One region of the Allobosea sp. P4_E12 genome, then DNA from elsewhere that is predicted to be linked to it. Evidence: predicted binding sites of a transcription regulator. Region 1 holds the regulator's gene; each other region holds the start of a gene.
The links. Region 1 encodes PhoB, which activates phosphate uptake and scavenging genes when phosphate is short. Its sites were predicted from a motif close to TGTCATNNANCTGTCAT; they were not measured.
Positions count from the first base shown of each region.

Region 2: AC1DW9_RS05260 (HAD-IIA family hydrolase) is a predicted target of PhoB. The motif match lies at 1,026-1,042, and genes of this name have one in related genera.
Region 3: AC1DW9_RS27430 (RNA degradosome polyphosphate kinase) is a predicted target of PhoB. The motif match lies at 911-927, and genes of this name have one in related genera.

Region 1 covers NZ_JBFUIY010000008.1:132,225-134,489, reverse strand. The annotation lists gene phoU (phosphate signaling complex protein PhoU) at 1-688, shown strand, start outside; gene phoB (phosphate regulon transcriptional regulator PhoB) at 722-1,420, shown strand; gene AC1DW9_RS12610 (YnfA family protein) at 1,540-1,860, opposite strand; gene AC1DW9_RS12605 (TIGR03862 family flavoprotein) at 1,935-2,265, shown strand, end outside.
Region 2 covers NZ_JBFUIY010000003.1:303,777-306,041, reverse strand. The annotation lists gene AC1DW9_RS05270 (ABC transporter permease) at 1-6, opposite strand, end outside; gene AC1DW9_RS05265 (ABC transporter permease) at 13-936, opposite strand; gene AC1DW9_RS05260 (HAD-IIA family hydrolase) at 1,129-1,887, shown strand; gene AC1DW9_RS05255 (MurR/RpiR family transcriptional regulator) at 1,884-2,265, shown strand, end outside.
Region 3 covers NZ_JBFUIY010000028.1:44,728-46,992, forward strand. The annotation lists gene AC1DW9_RS27425 (acyl-CoA desaturase) at 1-734, opposite strand, end outside; gene AC1DW9_RS27430 (RNA degradosome polyphosphate kinase) at 999-2,265, shown strand, end outside.

The DNA of each region.
Region 1 (2,265 bases):
CGATCTCGAGGGGATCCGCCGCAGCCTGGCCGAGATGGGGGGCATGTCGGAGCGCATGCTCGGCGATTCGACGGTCGCCCTGGTGCGCCGCGACACCGGTCTGGCGCAGAAGGTCATCAGCGCCGACCAGCGCCTCGACAATCTGCAGCGCGAGGTCGAGGAGAAGGCGGTGCTCACCATCGCCCGGCGCCAGCCGCTCGCCAACGACCTGCGCGAGCTGATCTCCGCCATCCGCATCGCCGCCGATATCGAGCGTGTCGGCGATCTCGCCAAGAATATCGCCAAGCGCGCGGTCGCCATCTCCGGCCAGTTCCAGCCGCCGTCGCGCGCGGTCGTCGGCCTCGAGCATATGAGCCGCCTGGTTCAGGCCCAGCTCAAGGACGTGCTCGACGCTTACGCCGTCAGCAACGAGCAGAAGGCCATGGAGGTCTGGCGCCGCGACGATGAGATCGACGCGCTCTATACCTCGCTCTTCCGCGAGCTGCTCACCTATATGATGGAAGACCCGCGCAACATCACCTTCTGCACGCATCTCCTGTTCTGCGCCAAGAATGTCGAGCGCATCGGCGACCACACCACCAACATCGCCGAGACGATCCACTATCTCGTCACGGGCGAAGCCTTGGACGCAGCCCGCCCGAAGCTCGACACGACCAATATCCTTCTGGACGCCGCCACCGGTGAGTGACCGGCGCCCGACACCTTTGGGACCGAGTGAGACATGCCTGCACGCATCCTGATCGTTGAGGACGAAGAGCCGCTGACCCTGTTGCTGCGCTACAATCTCGAAGCCGAGGGCTTCGAGGTCGACAGCGTCGCGCGTGGCGACGATGCCGAGCTGCATCTGCGCGATCATACGCCGGACCTCGTGCTGCTCGACTGGATGCTGCCGGGCCTTTCCGGCATCGAGCTCTGCCGGAGGCTGCGGACCCGTCGCGATACCGAGCGGGTGCCGATCATCATGCTCACCGCCCGCGGCGAGGAAACCGAGCGTGTGCGCGGCCTCGCCACCGGGGCCGACGACTATGTCGTCAAGCCGTTCTCGCTGCCCGAGCTGATCGCCCGCATCCAGGCGTTGCTACGCCGCGCCAAGCCGGGTCATGTCGCCGGCCTGTTGGCCGCCGGCGATCTCGAACTCGACCGCACCACCCGCCGTGTCCGCCGCTCAGGCAGCGAGCTGCATCTCGGCCCGACCGAGTTCCGCCTGCTCGAATTCCTGATGCAGGCGCCGGGGCGGGTCTATTCCCGGGCCCAGCTGCTCGACGCGGTCTGGGGCCGCGACGTCTATATCGACGAGCGCACCGTCGACGTCCATGTCGGCCGGCTGCGCAAGGCGATCACTCCTGACAACGCCAAGGACCCGCTGCGGACCGTGCGCGGTGCCGGCTATGCCTTCGACGAGACCTTTGCGCGGAGCTGAGACTTGGATCATCGGGGACTTGGATCATCGGGCCGGATATCGAATCCGCCCGACGATCTAACCGTCTATGGTTGCATCGGCCTTCCCGAAAACCGCAATCCACCTTTCGGGCCGATACCCTAGCGCGGCCCTGCGATAATAATCGCCGCGCCGGCGAGGCAGATCAGCCCACCGATAATGTCCCAGCGGTCGGGGCGAAAGCCTTCCACGGCCCAGAGCCAGGCGAGCGAACTGACGATGTAGACGCCGCCATAGGCGGCATAGGCCCGTCCGGCGGCTTCGCTCTCCGCCAGCGTCAGCAGCCAGGCGAACAGGGCGAGCGAAAACAGTCCGGGTACGAGCCACCAGATGGGCTTGTCGAGCCGGAGCCAGCCCCAGAACGCGAAACAGCCGGCGATTTCGAGAATGGCTGCGCCGAAATAGGCGGCGATGGTCGGCATGGTTCCTCCCTGTCGATGGCCTTCGGGGCGGGATTACCCTTGACTGCAGGGCGCGCTGACGGCAAGCCGGACCGATGCCCACACATCACGTCGCCATTATTGGAGCAGGGCCCTCCGGGCTGATCGCGGCCGAGCGCCTTGCGGCAGCCGGGGACACCGTCACGATCTACGATCGCATGCCCTCGCCGGCCCGCAAATTCCTGCTGGCCGGGCGCGGCGGATTGAACCTTACCCATTCCGAACCGCTCGACAGGTTCCTGCCCCGCTATCGCGATGCGCAAGCCTGGCTGGAGCCGGCCATTCGCGCCTTCCCGCCACAATCCCTGCGCGACTGGGCCGATGCGCTCGGGCAGGACACGTTCGTCGGCAGCAGCGGCCGCGTCTTCCCGCGCGCCATGAAGGCCT
Region 2 (2,265 bases), on a different contig from region 1:
GGTCATGACCGCTCAGGCTCCAGCCAGGCGCACGCGCGGATCGACCAGCGCATAGGCGAGATCGACCAGCAGGTTGACGACGATGACGGCGGAGGCGACGACGAGGACGCCGAATTGCAGGACGGGATAGTCGCGGCGCAGCGTCGCGCCGACCAGCAGGTCGCCGACGCCGTTCCAGGCGAAGACGGTCTCGACCACCACCGCTCCCGAGACGAGCGTGGTGATCTGCAGGCCGAGCACCGTGATGACCGGGATCAACGCGTTGCGCAGGCCGTGATGGAGAATGATGCTGCTCTCGGCGAGCCCCTTGGCCCGGGCCGTGCGCATATAGTCCTGCGAGAGGACGTCGAGCATGGCGTTGCGGGTGTAGCGGACCAGCGCCGCGACGAAATAGGCCGAGAGCGCGACCGTCGGCATGACGTAATGCGCGAGTGTGGCCGAGCCGGCGCTGGGCAGCCAGTGCAGCGTGTAGGAGAAGACCAGCAGCAGCAGGATGGCGAGCACGAAATTCGGGATGGCGTAGCCGAAAAAGGCCGTGAAGAGCACGGCGCTGCCGCGCCCCTGGCCGCGCCAGACGGCAGCCAGGATACCGGCCGGCACGCCGATGCAGATCGTCAGCGCCAGGGTCGCGACCAGGAGCGAGGCGCTCTGCCAGAGCCGTTCGGTGAAGATCGTCGCGACCGGCCGGCGCTCCATCAGTCCGAGGCCGAAATCGCCTGAAAGAAGCGAGCGCCAGAACAGCCAGTACTGCTCGGCGACGGAACGATCGAGCCCCCAATAGGCAATCATCTCGCGGCGCGAGGCGGCATCCAGCCCTTCCGGCATCAGGAAGTCGATCGGGTTGCCCGTCAGGCGCGTGGCGAGGAAGACGACCGAGGTGATCACCCAAAGCGTGATGCCCATGCGCAGCAGCCGGCCTGCGAGGAATTCAAGCATGTCTTCCCCCCTGGAGCCGCCGGACGTCGCCCTGCATGCCGGCTCAGTCGTGGCCCGTGCTGCGACGGGCTCGTTCTAGGCTGTGCTTCATGACAGGATGATGAAATAATCTCATTCGATATTGAATTTGACACTGAGTTTATCTCAGTTCATGGACGAGCCTCACTTGCTGACAGGGTTTGGATTCGCGCGATGGGGTCGTTTCACGGCATTCAGGGGTGTCTCGTCGATCTCGACGGCACCCTGGTGCGCGGCCGGCAGATGCTTCCCGGCGCAAATGCCTTTCTCGAAAGCCTGGACGGCCGTTTCGTCATCGTCTCCAACGATGCCGAGCATACGCCGCTCGAATTGTCGCGTGCCCTGAAGCGTCTCGGCCTGACCATCGCGCCGCGCCGGATCGTTCTCGCCGGCTCGACCGCGCTTGACGAAATCGCGCGCCGGCAGCCCCGGGCCCGCATCTCCATGATGGCCAGCAAGAGCCTGATGATCCATGCCCGCGACCGCGGCCTTGTCCCGGTGCAGGAGCGGCCGGACATCGTCTTTCTCGGACGCGACCGGCATTTTTCCTATGAACGCCTGATGCTTGCAGCCAATGCGGTACGCGGCGGCGCCGAGCTCGTCGCTGCCAATCCCGATCTCGTCCATCCCGGCCCGGATGGCGCGGTGGTGCCGGAGACCGGTGCATTGCTGGCGGCGCTGCTCGCCTGCACTGGCCCCGTGCCGTACCGCATCATCGGCAAGCCGGAACCCGCCTTGTTCGAGGCCGGCCTGGCGCTGCTCGGGCTGTCCAGGAATGCGGTGCTGATGGTTGGCGACAACCCGGCGACCGATGGTGAGGGCGCACGGCGCCTCGGCCTGCGCTATTTCGAGCTTCGCGACGGGGTCTTCCCCGCCATCGCGGCGAATGCGCCTTGTCGTGTCTCGGCCGACATGCTGGCCTTCCCGGCATGACGGCGTCGAATCGCAATCCCGGATCGGCCGAGGCCGCCCCCGGCGAACCAGGCACCGAAAGGCGCAAGGGCACCGGCACGCCCGGTCTCGAGGGGGCGCTCGAACGCCTGCAGGCGCTGCGCGCCAACCTGCCGCCCAAAGCTGCCCGCATCGCCGATTTCTTCATGACCCATGCCGCCGAGGTGGTGCATATGTCGGTCACCGAAGTGGCCGAGCGCACCGGCGCGAGCGAAGGCAGCGTCATCTCGCTCTGCCAGCAGCTCGGCGCGCGGGGCTTCCAGCAGGTCAAGATCGCGCTGGCGCGCGATCTGGTGCAACCGGTTCAGTTCATCCACGAGGATCTGGCCCGTTCCGACGACACCGGTGCGGTGATCGAAA
Region 3 (2,265 bases), on a different contig from region 1:
TGCCACCAGCGGAAGCCCTGACGCACGCTGTACTGATAGGCGTGGTGGTTGTTGTGCCAGCCTTCGCCCATGGTGATGATCGCCAGCCACCAGTTGTTGCGGCTCTCGTCGCCGGTCACATAGTCCTTGTCGCCATGCACATGCGCGAGCGAGTTGATGCAGAATGTCGCGTGATAGACCGCAACCGTCGACCAGAAGAAGCCAACGATCAGGCCGGCCCAGCCGCCGATCGCGAAGCAGAGGCCGGCAAGCAGGATCGCGGGCGCCAGCTCGAAACGGTGCAAAAGGCGCAATTCGGGGAACTTCGTCAGGTCCTGAATCGTTGAATCGTCGAAGGTGCTGTGATCGCGGCTGAAGATCCAGCCGACATGCGAATAGGCGAAGGATGTCATGACCGGCGAATGCACGTCATGCTCGGTATCGGCATAGCGATGATGGTGACGGTGCTTGGAGGCCCACCAGAGCACGCTCTTCTGCGCCGTCGATTGGGCCAGCAGCGCGAGCAGGAACTGCCCGAAGCGGCTGGTCTTGTAGGAGCGATGTGAGAAATAGCGGTGATAGCCACCGGTGACCGCGAACATCCGCAACCAGTACAGCCCGATCGCGAGCCAGACCGAGGTCCAGGTCACACCGCTCCAGAGCGCCCCGAAACAGGCGAGATGCGCCAGCACGAAGGGAACGGCGGATGGGTAGACGATGTCGCCATCATCATGAGGGGCAGTGCTGTCGCTCAAGAATGCTCTCTGTGGGGTTCGCGCGGATTCGCCGCTTCGGTGCGGCACGGGCCGCATGTCCAGCGGCACCAAACAGGACGAGCCGGCGCCGCGCAAGTAGGCCACTCGCCGCAGCATGGCAAGGAAACCACGTGGGAAGGCAATTGGTTCGAGGCAACGCAGGAATAGCACTCGCCCGTCATCGAAGCGTCACGCTAGGATGGCTTCAAGTTTGACAGGCGGGCGATCTCGGCCCGGCTTGCGTTCGAGACGAGGGCGAAACTCATGAATATCGAACCGACAAACGTGAAGGCCGCGGACATCGCGCCTCAGGTCGGTCCCATCGGTCTGCGCCATTCGCCGGCCCGCTTCGTCAATCGCGAGCTGTCCTGGCTGCAGTTCAACCGTCGGGTGATGGAGGAGGCGTCGAACCGCAACCATCCTCTGCTGGAGCAGCTCCGCTTCCTCTCGATCTCTGCCAATAATCTCGACGAGTTCTTCATGGTCCGCGTCTCGGGCCTGCGCGAGCAGCTCAAGGCGGGTGTCGTCACGCCCAGCCAGGATGGATTGACCCCGGCCGAGCAGCTGATCGAAATCGCCAAGGCGACGGCCGATCTTACCGCCGACCAGCAGGCGCGCTGGGTCGAACTCAAGCGCGAGCTGGACGATAATCGGATCGTGCTGCTGGGGCCGAAGGACATCGGTGCGCAGCACCGCACCTGGCTCGAGGACCACTTCCTCCATCTCGTCTTCCCCGTGCTGACGCCATTGGCGATCGACCCGGCGCATCCCTTTCCCTTCATCCCCAACCTTGGCTTCACGCTGGCGCTGGCGCTGGAGCGGATCAGCGATGGCCGGCAGCTCGACGCGCTGATCCGGGTTCCCGGGAAGATCGACCGCTTCATCGAGCTGCCCGATCTGGCACGCGACGGCGTGCACCGCTTCATCACGCTGGAAGACACCGTCTCGCTCTTCATCGGCAAGCTCTTCCCTGGCTACGACGTCAAGGGAACCGGCTCGTTTCGCGTCATTCGCGACTCCGACCTCGATATCGAGGAGGAGGCCGAGGATCTGGTCCGCGTCTTCGAGACGATGCTGAAGCAGCGCCGCCGTGGCGTCGTCATCCGTCTCGAGGTCAGCGACGGCATGCCGCCGCATCTGCACCGGCTGATCGTGCGCGAACTGAAGGTCGATCCCGACGAGATCGTCCAGGTCGATGGTATGATCGGGCTGAACGAGCTCTCGCAGCTGGTCGGCGTCGACCGGCCGGACCTCAAGTTCAAGCCGTACAACGCCCGCTTCCCCGAGCGCATTCGCGAGCATGGCGGCGATTGCTTCGCCGCGATCCGCCAGAAGGACCTGCTCGTCCACCACCCCTATGAAAGCTTCGACGTCGTCGTGCAGTTCCTGCAGCAGGCGGCGCATGACCCCAACGTCGTCGCCATCAAGCAGACGCTCTACCGCACCTCATCGAACTCGCCGATCGTCAGGGCGCTGGCCGAGGCTGCCGAGGCGGGCAAGTCGGTGACGGCCCTGGTCGAGCTCAAGGCGC